Regions from separate parts of the Congzhengia minquanensis genome, predicted to be linked through region 1. Evidence: predicted binding sites of a transcription regulator. Region 1 holds the regulator's gene; the other holds the start of a gene.
The links. The regulator LexA, encoded in region 1, represses DNA repair genes until DNA is damaged. The targets are predictions, from matches to a motif close to CNAACANNTGTTNG.
Positions count from the first base shown of each region.

Region 2: dinB (DNA polymerase IV) is a predicted target of LexA. The motif match lies at 5,268-5,281, and genes of this name have one in related genera.

Region 1 covers NZ_JACRSU010000001.1:850,238-857,960, reverse strand. The annotation lists gene H8698_RS04095 (MATE family efflux transporter) at 1-743, opposite strand, end outside; gene H8698_RS04090 (alpha-L-rhamnosidase-related protein) at 759-2,873, opposite strand; gene lexA (transcriptional repressor LexA) at 2,990-3,586, shown strand; gene H8698_RS04080 (M20 metallopeptidase family protein) at 3,601-4,773, shown strand; gene H8698_RS04075 (metal ABC transporter permease) at 4,760-5,590, opposite strand; gene H8698_RS04070 (metal ABC transporter ATP-binding protein) at 5,593-6,297, opposite strand; gene H8698_RS04065 (metal ABC transporter substrate-binding protein) at 6,297-7,271, opposite strand; gene H8698_RS04060 (Fur family transcriptional regulator) at 7,255-7,692, opposite strand.
Region 2 covers NZ_JACRSU010000006.1:81,051-88,773, reverse strand. The annotation lists gene feoB (ferrous iron transporter B) at 1-375, shown strand, start outside; gene H8698_RS12920 (FeoB-associated Cys-rich membrane protein) at 404-589, shown strand; gene H8698_RS12915 (DUF2325 domain-containing protein) at 591-881, shown strand; gene H8698_RS12910 (flavodoxin) at 988-1,419, shown strand; gene H8698_RS12905 (ATP-dependent helicase) at 1,518-3,671, shown strand; gene H8698_RS12900 (hypothetical protein) at 3,709-3,951, opposite strand; gene dinB (DNA polymerase IV) at 4,004-5,251, opposite strand; gene H8698_RS12890 (DUF1848 domain-containing protein) at 5,409-6,326, shown strand; gene H8698_RS12885 (winged helix-turn-helix transcriptional regulator) at 6,327-6,662, opposite strand; gene H8698_RS12880 (protein-ADP-ribose hydrolase) at 6,824-7,618, shown strand; gene H8698_RS12875 (SIR2 family NAD-dependent protein deacylase) at 7,578-7,723, shown strand, end outside.

The DNA.
Region 1 (7,723 bases):
GCCAGAGTGGGAAGACCGTTTTTCAAAATCAGCGGGATTTCATAAACAGCCGTCATGCGCCAGGCAATGCGGCACCGGGTTTTGCCGGAGAGATACATGTAGAGCAAAATGGCAAAACTGATGACCTGGCTGAGCGCTGTGCTTAAGCCGGCGCCATAAACGCCCATTTTAAGGCCAAAAATAAAAATGGGATCTAACACCATGTTTAACACCGCGCCGGTGGTCAGCCCCACCATGGCAAGGTGCGCCTTGCCCTCGTAGCGCATAATGTTGTTTAAAACAAAGCTCGAAACCATAAACGGCGCGGCCATTAAAATGTAAAACCCATAGGCGCGGGCATAGGGAAGAACTGTTTCCGTGCTGCCCAAAAGCCGCAAAAGCGGGCTTAAAAAAAGCAGTCCCCCCAAACCGATTACGCCCCCGGCAATGACAGACGCGAAAAACGCCGTGGAGGCAAGCCTGTCGGCCCGGTTTTCGTCCCGGCTGCCCAACGCCCGGCTGATTATGCTGCCCGAGCCGTGGCCGAACATGAGGCCAATAGCCTGCAGCATTAACGTCAGCGTGGCGGTAATGCCAATGGCGCCGCTGGCGCTGGTGCCTAACCGGCTCACAAAAAAGGTGTCGGCCATGTTATAAATATTGGTGACAAGCATGCTGATAACCGTTGGAACCGCCAGGCTTCCCACAAGCTTCGGTATGGGCGTTTCAATCATTTGCTTATATTGGCTGTCAGAATTGTTCATAAACACAATGCCTTTCTAAATCACTTGATATTCAATTTCGTCCGGCACAGAAATGACGGGCGTTTCATTTTTCTTTAGCTTCATATGAATGCTGCCAAAGGGCGTAGGAATGTCAATCTCAGCCCAATTAAGCTCAAACAGGTTGGGCGCAAGGGTAATTTTTTTAAACCCCGGTTCTAAAATCGTCAGCCCCGAAAGCTTTGCGGGAAGCTGGTATGAGGGCGTTGCGCCCCAGGCGTGGCTGTAGTCGTAGCCATATCCGGGAAAGTCGCCCCACATCTCTTTCATGCCCTTGCTGCATTCGTCAACCTGTTTTTTCCATTGCCGAATCAGCGAAAGGCCATAGTTTGCGAACAGTCCCGCTTTATACACCGCATCTAACACAAAATGCATAAAATAGGGCTGAACGTCTGTAAGAGAAGAGCTGTTGACCACCGTTTCCATAATGGGAGCGGAAAGGTTTTCCGGACACAGGCCATATAAAACCGCAAGGGAATTTTCATGCTTTCCAAAATAAACCTTATCCGTATTCTGCGGCATGAACTGGTTCACCAGCGCCTCCGGCGTGGGGGTGTTCAGCCCGCTTTTGTAAAGCCCCTTTTCCGGCACAAAAAACGCCTTGTGGAAAGACGCTTTTAACCGCTTTGCCCGGTCACTGTACATTCGGGCGTGCTCCGAGTCGAGTAAACTGTCCGAAATTTTTGCCGCCAAACATAAGGCGCGGTAGTAAAAGGCACAAAGGGCCGTTTGCCCCAGCGCTTTCGGCGGATGGTGCAGATTATACGCGTCAACCGGAATCCAGTCGATAAACATAAAGCTGGGCGGAGTATCAATCAGACCCGTGTCTTTCTCTTCATATCCGAAAAACCGGTCCATCAGCAGGTGGAGCGCGTCTTTCGTTTGGCCGAAAACGGCGCTGTCGCCGGAAAACAGATAATAGTCATATAACATCTGCACCCAAATCAGGCTGTAAGAGGTGTGAAACATAAACCCACCCCGCTGTTTCAGCAAATCCGCTGTCCGCAGAATATCAAACCGCGTAAGGCGCGGGTCGCCGAAGCAATAATATGAAATTAAGCTTTCCACATAATAGTCCCCCGTGCAGCCTAAGTTTTCCTGATGCTTGGGACTGTCTAAATGAATGGTCTGACGGCAGATTTTCGTTGTCCATTTGCCCACATCATAAATTTTGTTGAGCAATTCGTCGGAACACGAAAAGGTACCCTCGGTATCAACGGGGTAGCAGGTGAAAATAAGCCCTGCGTCAGAAATAGAAACGTTTGTTTCGCTGTTGTTCTCCACGGTAAGTTCCATGCCGCCAATGGAGTTTAAGCGGAACGAGCGATACGGCATGCTGCCGTTTATATGAAGCTCCTCTTCCCAAAGCACCTTCTCCGGCGCCTCAAAGGTTTTTATAGAAATCCGGCAATCGCCCTCCGCTGTTACAGTAAATGCGGCGTAGCCGGAATATATGCGGTCGAAATCAAGATAAAAGGTTTGCGACGTGTGCGGTGCAGTAACCAGTGCGCGGTGGTTTTTGGGCAGAACTTTTTCTTCCTGTAAATTTGGTATTTCCGATTTTTTTAAATTCCATACAGATTCAATTTCTTCTGCATTGCTTTTTTTGTCCGACGGCAGGGTAAAATTCAGCTTATTCGGTGAAAGGTATGCTGTATTTTTCGTGCAGAGCCAGCTTTTATCTGTTCCAATAACGGTTTTCGAGCCGTCTGAAAACGTAACAATACACTCTAAGTAAAAACCGCCGCGGCCGGCGGACACGTCTGTCTGCACAACGGGGGAAAGCTGCACCTGGGCAAAAAAGTCCAGCGTGTTGCTTTCAGGATAGAAACACAAAACATTTGCATAGTAGTTTGCCATAGGCTTTTCATAGCCATAGTCCCCGCCGGGGCACACCGGCCCGGTTACGGCGAAATCGCCGTTTACCCACAAACGGAATTTTGTGTCCCCGCTTACCGTAATATTGGCTTTTATCACGCGCTTTTGAAAGGTATATGTGCGGAAAAAATCCGCCACTGCGTATGAATAGCCGTCTTTATCACAAAATTGTGTGCAGAAAGTCGTTTGAATTTCCGGGTAATCCTGTTGATTGAGCCAAATCCATTTTGCCATATTTTCCCCTCCCTGATGGAGAATATTCTACCATAATTTGTGTAGAAAAGTCAATGAGAACAAATGTTTGATTTTTTGGAAGAAATGTGCTATACTGAAAAAAAGAGGTGATTGCCATGCCAAAAGAGAACAAAGAACAGCTTGTTTATGAATACATCCGCACCCAAATTGAGCAGATGGGCTATCCGCCCTCCATTCGGGAAATTTGTGCCGCGGTGGGGCTGTCTTCGCCGTCTACGGTGCACGGATATATCAAACGGCTGGCGGACAAGGGCCTGATTTTGCAAAACGGCTCTAAAAAGCGCGCCATCAGCCTGCCGGAACGCAAGGAAACAGGCGGAGTGTTGTCTGTGCCCGTTGTGGGCACGGTAGCGGCGGGCACGCCTATTTTGGCCACCCAGAACATAACGGATGTGCTCCCCGTGCCGGAAGCGTTATTTAGCGGCGGCGAGCTGTTTATGCTAAAGGTGAAAGGAGACAGCATGATAAACGCCGGAATTTTAGACGGCGATTTTGTCATTGTAAAACGGCAGGCAACCGCCGAAAACGGGCAGATGGTGGTGGCGCTGCTTGCCGACAGCGCCACGGTGAAAACCTTTTACCGGGAAAACGGGCATATCCGCCTCCAGCCGGAGAACGACGCGCTGTCACCCATCATTACAAACGACGCTGTCATTTTGGGCGTTGTTTCCGGTGTTTTTAGAAAATATTAAGGGGGCGTTTTAAAATGGAACTTTCAATCAAACAACTGTCAGAGGAAATCAGCGCCGAGGCGATTATGCTTCGCCGCAGGCTGCACCAAATGGCGGAGCTTTCGTTTTGCGAAGAAAAAACCGCGGCGTTTATAAAAAAATATTTGGAGAACTTAGGGCTATCGGTAAAATCCGGCATAGCGGGAACGGGCGTTACCGGCTTTTTAAACGCGGGCAAGAAAAACACGCTGCTGATTCGGGCAGACATGGACGCGCTTCCCCTTGACGAACCCCATGATTTTGACTATAAGTCGGCAACCCCCGGCGTTATGCACGCCTGCGGGCACGATGCACATATGGCGGTGGCGCTGTGCAGTGCAAAACTTTTAGCGCAGCTGAAAGAGGAGCTTTCTGTTAACGTTTTGTTTGTGTTCCAGCCCGGGGAGGAAACCGAGGGCGGCGCAGAACCCATGATAAAGACGGGAATTTTAGAAGAATACCACGTAACAAACGCGGTGGGGCTTCATGTGATGAACGACGTGGAGACCGGAAAAATTTTGCTGAAAAAGGGGGCGTTAATGGCCTCGCCGGACGATTTTGATTTATATATCCACGGCCGGGGCGGCCACGGGGCATATCCCCATGAGTGCATTGACCCCATTGCGCTGTCGGCGCGGATCATTGCAGCGTTCGACATGATTGGCGCGCGTTTTATTTCGCCCTTTGCACAAAAGGTGATTTCCGTCTGTGCAATCAACGGCGGCACCTTTTACAATATCATTCCCGACACGGTGCACATGCGGGGCACGGTACGGTCGTATGAGGAGACTGTCCGCAAAAAGATACCGGAGCTGATGGAAAAAGCTGTGGACGGAATTTGCAATATTGCCGGGGCAAGCTATGATTTTCAATATAACTTCCGTTACCCGCCTTTAATCAACAATGATGCGGCAGCAGACCGATTCGAGCAGGCCGTCACCGGTGTTCTTGGAAAAGATAGTGTGGTGCATGGCAGCGAGCCCTCCATGGCGGGGGACGACTTTTCTTATTTTGCACAAGCTGTGCCCTCGGTTTATTTTTACCTGGGCTCGGGAAACAAAAAAAGAGGCATTACAATGCCTCTTCACAGCTCAAACTTTGATATTGACGAAGATTGTTTAAAAACCGGCGTCGCAGCCATGACGGCCTATGCTGTCAGCGTGGGCTGAAGCGGTTTAACACGGCTCCGGCAACAGAAAACAGCAAAAAGGCGGCCATGTGCACCATAACCACGCTGGCGCCTGTTGGCGCCGCGTAAAAGTAAGACGCCAAAATTCCGATAAAAAAGCATATGACGGAGAGAATGACAGAGCACACCGTAACCCCTGCAAAGGACTTGAACACCCGCATGGCGGAAAGGGCGGGGAAAATCACCAAAGCGGAAATGAGCAAAGCGCCCATCATGCGCATACCCAGCACAATGGTCACCGCGGTTAGGGCGGCAATCACCGTGTTATAGAGGGACGTTTTTTTGCCCGTTGCCTTTGCAAAGGTTTCATCAAAGGTAACGGCAAAAATTTTGTTGTAGAAAAATAAGTAAAGCGCCAGCACGGCAAGGCTTAAACAAATGCTCAGCACCACGTCGCCGGTGCTCATGGCTAAAATGCTTCCGAACATATAATTTAATAAATCGGTATTGGCGCCGCGGCTAAGTGAAATAATCAGCACGCCGGCGGCCAGTGCACCGGTGGAGATGAACGCGATTGCGGCATCTCCTTTTATTTTGCCGGATTCGCTTAAGCGCAGCAATAAAATTGCCGCGGCCACCACAATGGGAATGGCAAGCGTAAGCGGCGCAACCCCGGCCACCTGCGCGCAGGCCAAAGCGCCAAACCCCACATGGGAGAGTCCGTCGCCAATCATGGAATAGCGCTTTAAAACCAGGCTCACGCCAAGCAGCGCCGCGCAGAGGGAAACCAGTGTGCCCACAATCAGAGCGCGGGTAATAAACGGATATTGAAACAGTTCCATCAGTTGTTCAAGCATTGCTATCTTGCCTCCGAATATATATTTGCATAGCCGCTGTTTACATAATCCTGTTTTGTGCCGAAAAAACAGTGGCTGTTCCCGCGGGTAATGTGCAGTACCCGCTCACTGACGGACAGCGCCCCCGCCGTGTCGTGAGAAACCATGATAATTCCCATGCCGTCTTCTGATTTCAGCTTCGTTATCAGAGCATACATCTCCCGGGCCGCGGCGGGATCAAGACCAGATGCGGGCTCGTCCAAAATTAAAAGCCTTTGCGCGCAGCACAGAGCACGGGCCAAAAGCACGCGCTGCTGCTGTCCGCCGGAAAGCTCTGAAAAACTCCTTTTTTTTAAGTCTGCCGCTTCCATTTTATTCAGGTTCCGAATTGCAACATCTTTTTCCCGGCGGGAATAAAAGGGTTTTGCGCCGCGCATGTTCAAACAGCCCGACAGCACCACCTCAAACACAGAAGCGGGAAAGTCCCGCTTAACCTCCGCCTGCTGGGGCAAATACCCCACCTGAGAAAGGGGAAACCCTTCGGTTTTAATCACCCCTGCGTCGGGCTTTTTAAGCCCCAGCAGACATTTTAAAAGGGTGGACTTGCCGGCGCCGTTTTCGCCCAAAATGCTTAAACACGCGCCGCTCTCCGCAAAAAAGGACAGGTCGGACAACACCTGATTCGCGCCGTAAGACACGCTTAAATTGTCGCAGGTTAAAATGCGCATTACGAAAGCGCCTCCTTCAACACATCTACGTTGTTTTTCATCAGGGACACATAGGTTTCTCCCCGGTCGAACTCGTCTTTTGTCACGCCGTGACAGGAGTGAAGCAGTGCTTTTTTCGCTCCTGTTGCCTCACAAATGGCGTCTGCAATTTTCTGGTTGGAAAGCTCAACATGCAGCACAACAGGAATGTTTTCTTCGCTTACTTTATCAATCAAAAATTTCATGGTGGCGGCATCAGGCTCGGTTTCGCCGGAGCAGCCCGGAAACGCCGCAAAGTACGTCAGGCCATAGCGGTCCGCAAAATAGCGAAAGGGGAACCGGTCGCCGAAAACCAGCGTTTTCCGTACGCCGCGTTCCACCGCCGCGGCGAAACTTTCGTCAAGCTCTTCAAGCTGGGCAAGATAGCGGTTTAAATTCTCTGTGTAAGCCTGTTCGTGGGCTTTGTCCGCGGCAATCAGCTTTTCTGTCAGTTTACTGCAAATTTCCATGGCGTTTACAGGCGACGTCCACACATGCTCATCATATTCATAAAATCCGCTGTGGTCTTCGTCTGCGTGTTCTTCGTGATTGTGGTTCATTCCCTCGGTAAGTTCTTCGGGAACGGTTTCCACGCAGTCCATCATGAAAAGTGTTTTCCCCTCGTCAAGCTGGGAGGAGGAAATCAGTTTTTTTGCCCATTGGTCAGATTCGCCGCCGCCCATGATAAAAATGTCTGCCTGCTGAATTTTAATAATATCTTGGGGCGTTGGTTCAAAGGTGTGGCTCTCTTGGCCGGGAGAGAGCAGCATGGTAACGTCTGCCAATTCGCCGGCAAGCTGCCGCGCAAAGTCAAAGGGCGGAAAGTTTGTGGCGACAATTTTTAGTTTTTTATCCCCGACGCCGGAAAGGGTTTCCGCCGGACCGCACCCAAACAGGGAGAGAACCGCAGAAAATATCAGCGCCAGGGCCATTAATTTTTTATATGGTTGTTTCATGTTTTATCTCCTTTTTGTTTGCGCAGTTGGCGCAGGTGCCATATATAATGGTCTTTAAATGGTCAATGGAAAAGCCGTGGTGGCTGGTCATGTGCGCCTCAAACTCCTTCACCAGTCCGCAGTCTAAATGAATCAGCTCCCCGCAGCCGGTACATTTTAAGTGAAAATGCTCATGGCAGTGCTCGCTTTGGTTGGCAAACTGATAAACCACCGCTTTCACGTCTTTTCCGCTGAATCGGCGGATTTCACCGTCCTCCGTCAGCTTTTTTATCAAGCGGTAAACGGTGCTTTCCCCAATTTTTGCCTGCTGCTTCACGCTGTTTGAAACTTCCTTGGCGGAAAACTGCCGGTCTGGATTTGCCGCAAAAAAGTCATAAATCAATTGTTTTTGTTTCGTGTTATAGCTGTTTCTGTCGTTCATTGTATCCTCCTGAATTTGAGAATTACTCTCA
Region 2 (7,723 bases), on a different contig from region 1:
ATTATGGGCCTTGTTGCCAAAGAAGAGGTGGTTGGCGTATTCGGTGTGTTAGACTTTGAGGAAATGACCCGTCTTGCGGCTTACTCCTTCCTCATTTTCAATCTGCTCTGCGCTCCTTGCTTTGCGGCAATCGGGGCCATCAGGCGGGAAATGAACAGCGCAAAATGGACGTGGTTTGCAATTGGGTATCAGTGTGTATTTGCATATGCAATGTCGCTGATTGTGTATCAGCTGGGGATGTTATTTACAGGTGCCGGAAGTGTAATTGGCGTTATATTTGCCGCCGCGGTGCTTGCATTTATCCTTTACATGCTGTTCCGTCCATATAAAGAATCGAATGTTTTAAATGCAGACAGCATGAAAATGAACGCGTGAAAAAGCTTAGCTAAAGGAGGATTTTACAATGCTGATTTGGTTACAGAATAATTTATCAACACTGATTGTGGGCGTTGTTCTGCTTGCAATTGTGGCATTTGTTTGCCTTTCTATGGTAAGAAACAAACGAAAAGGAAAATCCTCCTGCGGCTGCGGCTGCAAAGATTGTGCGCTGTCGGACAAATGCCATGGCGCCGGCAATCACGGAGGTTAATATGAGCATTGTAATTGTGGGCGGTCATGACAGAATGCACTGCCGATATAAAGAAATATGTAAGAGGTTTGGATGTAAATGTAAGGTGTTTACCCAGTGCCCCGCCAATTTTAAAAATCAAATTGGAAACCCCGACATTGTAATTGTTTTTACCGGAACGGTGGCACACAAAATGGTAAACGTGGCATCGGACCAGGCAGAAAAAGCAGGGGCTTTTTTAAAACACTGCCACTCGTCCAGCGCATGTGCGCTAAGCGATGCGCTAACAGAATATTTTGACCAGGCAAATTAATTTTTACACAGAGGTTAGCTGAAACTAACCGAAAAAGGGCGGGAACAGTTCGGCACTGGCCGACATGAAACCCGCAAAAACAAAATTAATTAGGAGGTTTTATAAATTGAGCAAAACTGCAATTATTTATTGGAGCGGCACAGGTAACACAGAGTCTATGGCCACAGCAATTTTAGAAGGAGCAAAGGAAGTAAATCCCGATACAAAGTTTTTTGCAGTGTCGGAAATTTCTGCCGCCGACGCAGCATCTTATGACACGCTGATTTTAGGATGCCCGGCAATGGGGGCAGAGGTTTTGGAGGAAGGTGAATTTGAGCCTTTCTTTGCCGAACTTGAACCAAACCTTTCGGGGAAAAATGTTGCTCTCTTCGGCTCTTACGGCTGGGGAGACGGTGAATGGATGAGAGAATGGACAGAAAGAACGGCAAACAGCGGCGCAAAATTAGTTGAGTCCGAAGGGTTAATGGCAAACGAAGCGCCCGACGATGACGCATTGTCCGCTTGCCGCGCTCTTGGGAAAAAGGCGGCTGCACTGTAACAGAAAAAAGATATTTCAACAGGACTTGACTTTTATCGCGTTTTCGATTATGCTGGAAATATCACGAAATAAACGGCACGATAAAGGAGAAACAGTCCATGGAGGATATTTTACAGGGATTAAACGATGCACAGCGGGAAGCGGTTACGTCAACCGAAGGGTTCATCCGCGTGATTGCCGGGGCGGGCTCGGGCAAAACGCGGGCCCTTTCCCGCCGTTTTGCATATTTGGTGAATGAGGTTGGAATTCTTCCGGGAAATATTCTATGCGTCACGTTTACCAACAAGTCGGCCAACGAAATGCGCCAGCGAATTCACGCACTCACAGGGGACAACGATACGGGGTTTATCTCAACGTTCCACAGTTTCTGCGTGTCTGTTCTGCAGGAGGACAGCTATGCGGTGCAGTATCCCAAAAGCTTTTTGGTGCTGGATAATTCCGATATAGATGCCATGCTGGCAATCATTTATGAAGAACGCGGGCTGACACTGAGAAACATGACCTTTTCCAATGCCCGGGACATGATAGAAATTCGTAAAATCTTTAAGGAGCCGGACTATTATCTGGACATGCTGGCTATGCCGCTTAATACCCTCTATCAAAAATATTTAAACGCGAAAAATACGTCGGACATTATTTTTTACGGCTATTTATATCAGGAAAAAAAGTGTTTTGGGCTTGACTACAACGATTTAATTAAGTTCACTCTATATATTTTTCAGCAGGATGAGGAGATAAAATTAAAGTGGCAAAAGCGGCTGGAATATATTATGATTGACGAGTTTCAGGACATTGACGAGCTGCAGTATAAGCTGATGGAGGTTTTGTGCGGCTATCACGGCAATTTGTTTGTGGTTGGAGACCCGGATCAGACCATTTATACCTGGCGCGGGGCCAACATTCGTTATCTTTTAGAGTTTAACAATGCGTTTCCCAACGTAAAAACCATTATGATGATGGAAAACTACCGCTCAACCCCGCAAATTTTGTCGGTGGCGAACTCTTTGATTGACAAAAACAAAAACCGCATAAAAAAGGATTTAATTCCTACACTGCCTAAGGGCAGCGAAGTGCTGTGCCACCACGCCGCCACTTCAGAGCAGGAAGCCGAGTGGATAGCCGTAAAAATGAAAGAGCTTCACGGGCAAAACGTTTCATATCGGGATATGACGGTGCTTTACCGCGCTCACCATTTGACCAGAACCATTGAAGAGGTGCTTTTGCGGGAGAAAATACCTTATACCATTTACAGCGGCGTTCAATTTTTCGGGCGCAAAGAAATTAAAGACGCGCTTTCTTATCTGCGCATCCTTGCATATAAGGACGATCTTTCTTTTCTGCGCATTGCCAATAGTCCAAAACGGAACTTAGGAAAGCGGCGCATGCAGTTTTTGCAGGAGATTGCTGCAACAAGGGGATGCTCGCTTTATGAAGCACTGTCGCAGGAGATTGACAACGAAATTTTTAAAGGCACGAAAGCTACTCAGTTTTTGTCCTTAGTGGAAGCCTTCGCCGCGGACTATTCGGTGCGGCCGATTTCAGAGCTTTTGTCGGCAATTTTAAATGAGAGCGGATATGAAGAAATGCTTCGCACAGAAGGCGGCCAGGAACGGCTGGACAATTTGGCGGAACTGAAACAGTCGGTTTATGAATATGAAACAAGCTGCGGCGAAGAAAGCACCTTAGAGCACTATTTGGCCCACGTGGCGCTGTTTACCAACAGCGACGCCGAAACAGACAGCGACAAGGTAAAATTAATGACGGTGCACACCGCAAAGGGGTTAGAGTTTCCCCATGTGTTCCTCTGTGCCATGAACGAAGGAATTTTTCCCTCAAAAAAGACCAACACCATTCAGGGAATGGAGGAGGAGCGGCGGCTGGCGTTTGTGGCAATGACAAGAGCGAAAACCGCGCTGTATCTTTCAGAGGCGGAGGGCCGGAATTTTGACGGCTCACCCAGATTTCCCTCCCGCTTTTTGTTTGACATTGACGAAGGGCTTCTCACCTACACCCAAAAGCCGGAGGACGAATTGGTAAAAGAGGCGCAAAGCTTTATTGCAATCAGCGACCGGCATTTAAAGCAAGACACAGAGCAAACCGCCTTTGCCGTGCAGCAGCGGGTGAAACACCCTATTTTTGGGTTGGGAACGGTGACCGATGTGGATTTTGTAAAAGGCGCCCACATTGTTCAGTTTGACGAAATAGACACGCCCCGGGCAATTTCCTTCCGGGCAAAACTGGATAAATGTTAAAACCAGCAGGCACTTTCGCCTGCTGGTTTTTTGCTGTTTATTTGCGCTCTACAAACCACTGGTCGTCGTCCCGCCACAGATAGGTGTTATGTCCCCCGATGCAGACAGTGTAGCGGATACCCAGCCCGCCGCCCTTGATTGATGCGGCGCGGCGCACATCTGCAACACTGTCGACGGTAAATACGCGCCCGTCCTCCCACTTCACGCGGAGGGGCATAACATTCCCGTCACGTTCAAATTTTGCTAAAACATCCACATAGGTTTTACAGGGCTTTGACATAACTTACAACTCCTGATGAAATCGTTTTATGTCAAATGCCACTGGTGTCAGGTTATCTTACAAAAACTTCGGGGTGAATTATGTGCTCACCCTTGGGGTCGAATCCGGAAAGCTTGGTGTCTAACAGCATAATGCCGCGCTGAATGGAAAAGTGTCCGTAGCGCCGGCGGATGGAGTCGATTACCGCTTCCTCCGCCTCGCGCCTGTGAACCTGCTGAAGCTCCGGCAGAAGGGAAAGCTGCGTTCCATTCTCCGGCACAAGCTTTAAGGCCCGCACGCCAATGCTGCGGATTGGATTGTTCGACAGGTGGTTTCCGCGGTAGAGTGCAAACGCCTTTTCAAACATCACTTGGGCCGAGCAGGTGGGACAAATCAGCGGGCCTTGCCGCTCATATTGAAACAGCCCGTTGTCCCGGAGGGAAAGCTGCACAGAGCAGCATTTTAGGCTGTGGTCGCGAAGCCGCTCTGCAACGCTTTCGCACAGGATATATAAGGGAATTTTCACATCTTCTTCTGAGATTAAATCCCGGGGCAGGGTAGAACTGTTGCCAATGGTTTTTATTTTTTGCGCCGCGTCTGCCTCGCTCACCCTCGATTCGTCGCGCCCGTTGGCAAAGTTCCAAAGCATTTCGCCCGGCTTGCCGAACTTACGCCGCAGCGCGTTTACATTCGTCTGAGCCAGGTCGCCAATGGTGCAAACGCCGGTGGATTTCAGCTTCCGGGTGGTAGCCCGGCCCACAAACAGCAAATTTTCCACAGGCAGGGGCCACACAATTTCTTGAAAGGTTTCGCGGGGAATAACCGTTGTTGCGTCCGGCTTTTTCATGTCGCTTCCTAATTTTGCAAAGATTTTGTTAAAGCTGACGCCGATAGACACCGTAACCCCCAGCTCCCGTTTTACACGCAGGCGGATTTCGTCGGCAATGCGTTTCCCATCGCCCCACAGCGTTTCGCTGTTGGTTACATCGAGCCAACACTCGTCTAAACCAAAGCTTTCCACCTGGCTGGTATATTCCTCATAAAGGCTGCGCGCCAGACGGGAATATTTTACATATAAATCATAGCGGGGCTTTACAAAAATCAGGTCGGGACACTTTTGCCGTGCCTGCCACAATGTTTCGCCGGTTTTTACACCAAAAGCCTTCGCTTCATTGTTTTTTGCCAAAATAATTCCGTGCCGCTTTTCCGCGTCGCCGCCCACAGCCACAGGTTTTCCACGCAGACCGGGGTTGTAAAGGCACTCTACCGACGCATAAAAATTATTGAGGTCGGCATGGAGGATAATTCGGTTCTTTTTCATTTTTTCGCCTCTAAATAGAACAAATGTTCGATAAACTTATTATAGCACAAGCATATGGGATTATGCAAGAGGAAAATATATGATTTTTCAAAAATTTGAAGCTTGACAGAATTTTATGAAACAGGTAGAATTGAAACAAAAAGAGGAGGGAAGCAGATTGATTATCAACACGGGAGCGCGGACAGACACGGCGCAGTATTATACAGAATGGCTGTTAAACAGGTTTCGGGAAGGGTATGTGCTCACGCGCAACCCTATGTTTCCCAATAAGGTAACGCGGTATGAGCTTTGCCCTGAAACGGTGGATTGTGTGGTGTTTTGCTCAAAAAACTATGCGCCGCTGCTGCCGCACATAGATGAGATTAAAAATAGGTTTCATATTTATTGCCACTATACCATTACGGCATATGGAAAAGATGTAGAGCCCGGTGTGCCGGACATTGAAACGAGCATTGAAACGCTGAAAAAGCTTTCCAAAGCCGTGGGCAGGCAAAGAATTTCGTGGCGGTATGACCCGATTTTGCTGACGGAAACCTATACCATAGAGCGGCACATAAAAACCTTTGAAGCAATGGCAGAGCGCCTGTCCGGCCACATTGACCGCTGCATTTTCAGCTTTGTGGAGCTGTATAAAAAGCTAAAATACAACATGCCGGAAATTATTCCCATGACAGAGAAAGATAAAGATATTTTGGCACAAAACCTTGGCGCAATTGCAAAAAAATATGGCATGACAATTCAAACCTGCGGCACCAACGGCGATTTCAGCAGATATGGAATTGCGTCTTCGGGCTGCTTGACGCTGGACATCATCGGCAGAGCCAACAACATTGCGTTCCGCAGTTTGAAGCACAAAGGCATGCGGGAGGGATGTCACTGCATAGAAAGCCGCGACATTGGCGCCTATGACACCTGTCCCAATGGGTGCCGATATTGCTATGCCAACCAAAGCCCGCAAAAAGCGCTGGAAAACTACCGGCGGCACGACCCGAATTCGCCCCTTCTGCTGGGCAGCCTGGGGCCTGACGACGTGGTAACAGCCGGCTGTCAGAAAAGTTTTCTCGTAAAAAAGTAATTATTCTTTGTGGTTTACCATGTTCTGATAGCTTGTGCCCCACAGTTCCATGGAGTTGAGAATGGGGCGCATAGACTCCCCAAGAGGCGACAAGGCATATTCTACCCGCGGCGGAACCACGGGATATGCTGTGCGCGTAATAATTCCGTCCTTTTCCATAGAGCGCAGGCTGTCGGTCAGCACCTTTTGGCTGATGCCTTCTAACGACCTGTGAAGTTCGTTAAAACGCCACGGGCGCTCAAGCAGGTTTCTTAATATGAGCAGCTTCCACTTGTTCCCGATGATTTGCACAGTTGTGGCCACCGGACAAGCCGGAAGCTCTTCTTTTGTCAGCATGAAAATGCATCCCCTTTTTTTATGTAACGTTCAAAAATGATGTTATATTAATATTATAATGCAGCAGTTTGCTCCTCCTCAAACAATTAAAAATGAGCCGGCAAATGAGTATGTTAAGGCCTTGCTCACGCGGGCCGGCAGTTAACGGCGGAGGCTAAAACATGGAAAAAACTGAATTGGTTTTAAAATTAAATGCCATGCTTTTAAACGAAATGCCGCAATACCAGGCGTTTGCGGCAGACTTTTCCGGCAATGCAGTTTCTCAAAGAAGGCTTTTGCGTTCTTTGATGAACCTGCGCCCGCCTATGCCGCTTGACGGTTCGTTTGTGAATTTGCAGGACGAACTTCTAAAAGCTGAGCGGGAAGAAAAAGGCGTGGTTTATGTTTCAGACATTACTATGAGTTTTGGTGAAAACATTTTGCTGTGGAAAGGAGACATTACCCGACTTGCGGCAGACGCCATTGTGAACGCGGCCAACAGTGCGCTTCTGGGCTGTTTTCATCCCTGTCACGGCTGCATTGACAATGCCATTCATTCGGCGGCGGGACTTCAGCTTCGAATGGAATGCGACAGCTTAATGAAGCAGCAAGGCCACAGCGAGCCTGTGGGGCAGGCAAAACGAACAAAAGCATATAACCTGCCCTGCCGCTATGTGCTGCACACGGTGGGGCCAATGGTTTTGGGCGAGGTAAGCCGCACAGACCGGGAGCTGCTTGCCTCGTGCTACCGCTCCTGCTTAACGCTTTCTGAAGAGTTGGGGCTTCAATCTGTGTCCTTTTGCTGCATTTCGACAGGGGAGTTCCGGTTTCCGCCGGAGGAGGCGGCGCACATTGCGGTGCGCACCGTGCGGGAATATTTAATAAAAGGCAAACAAGAATTAAAGGTGATATTTAATGTATTTAAAGAATCGGACTTTGACTTATACAAAAACCTGCTCGCCAAAGGAGCAGATTGAAAAACTAAAGGAACTGCTAAAAACTGCCGATGCAGTGTTAATTGGCGCAGGAGCTGGGCTTTCGGCCTCAGCCGGGCTGACCTATTCGGGCGAGCGGTTTTTAAA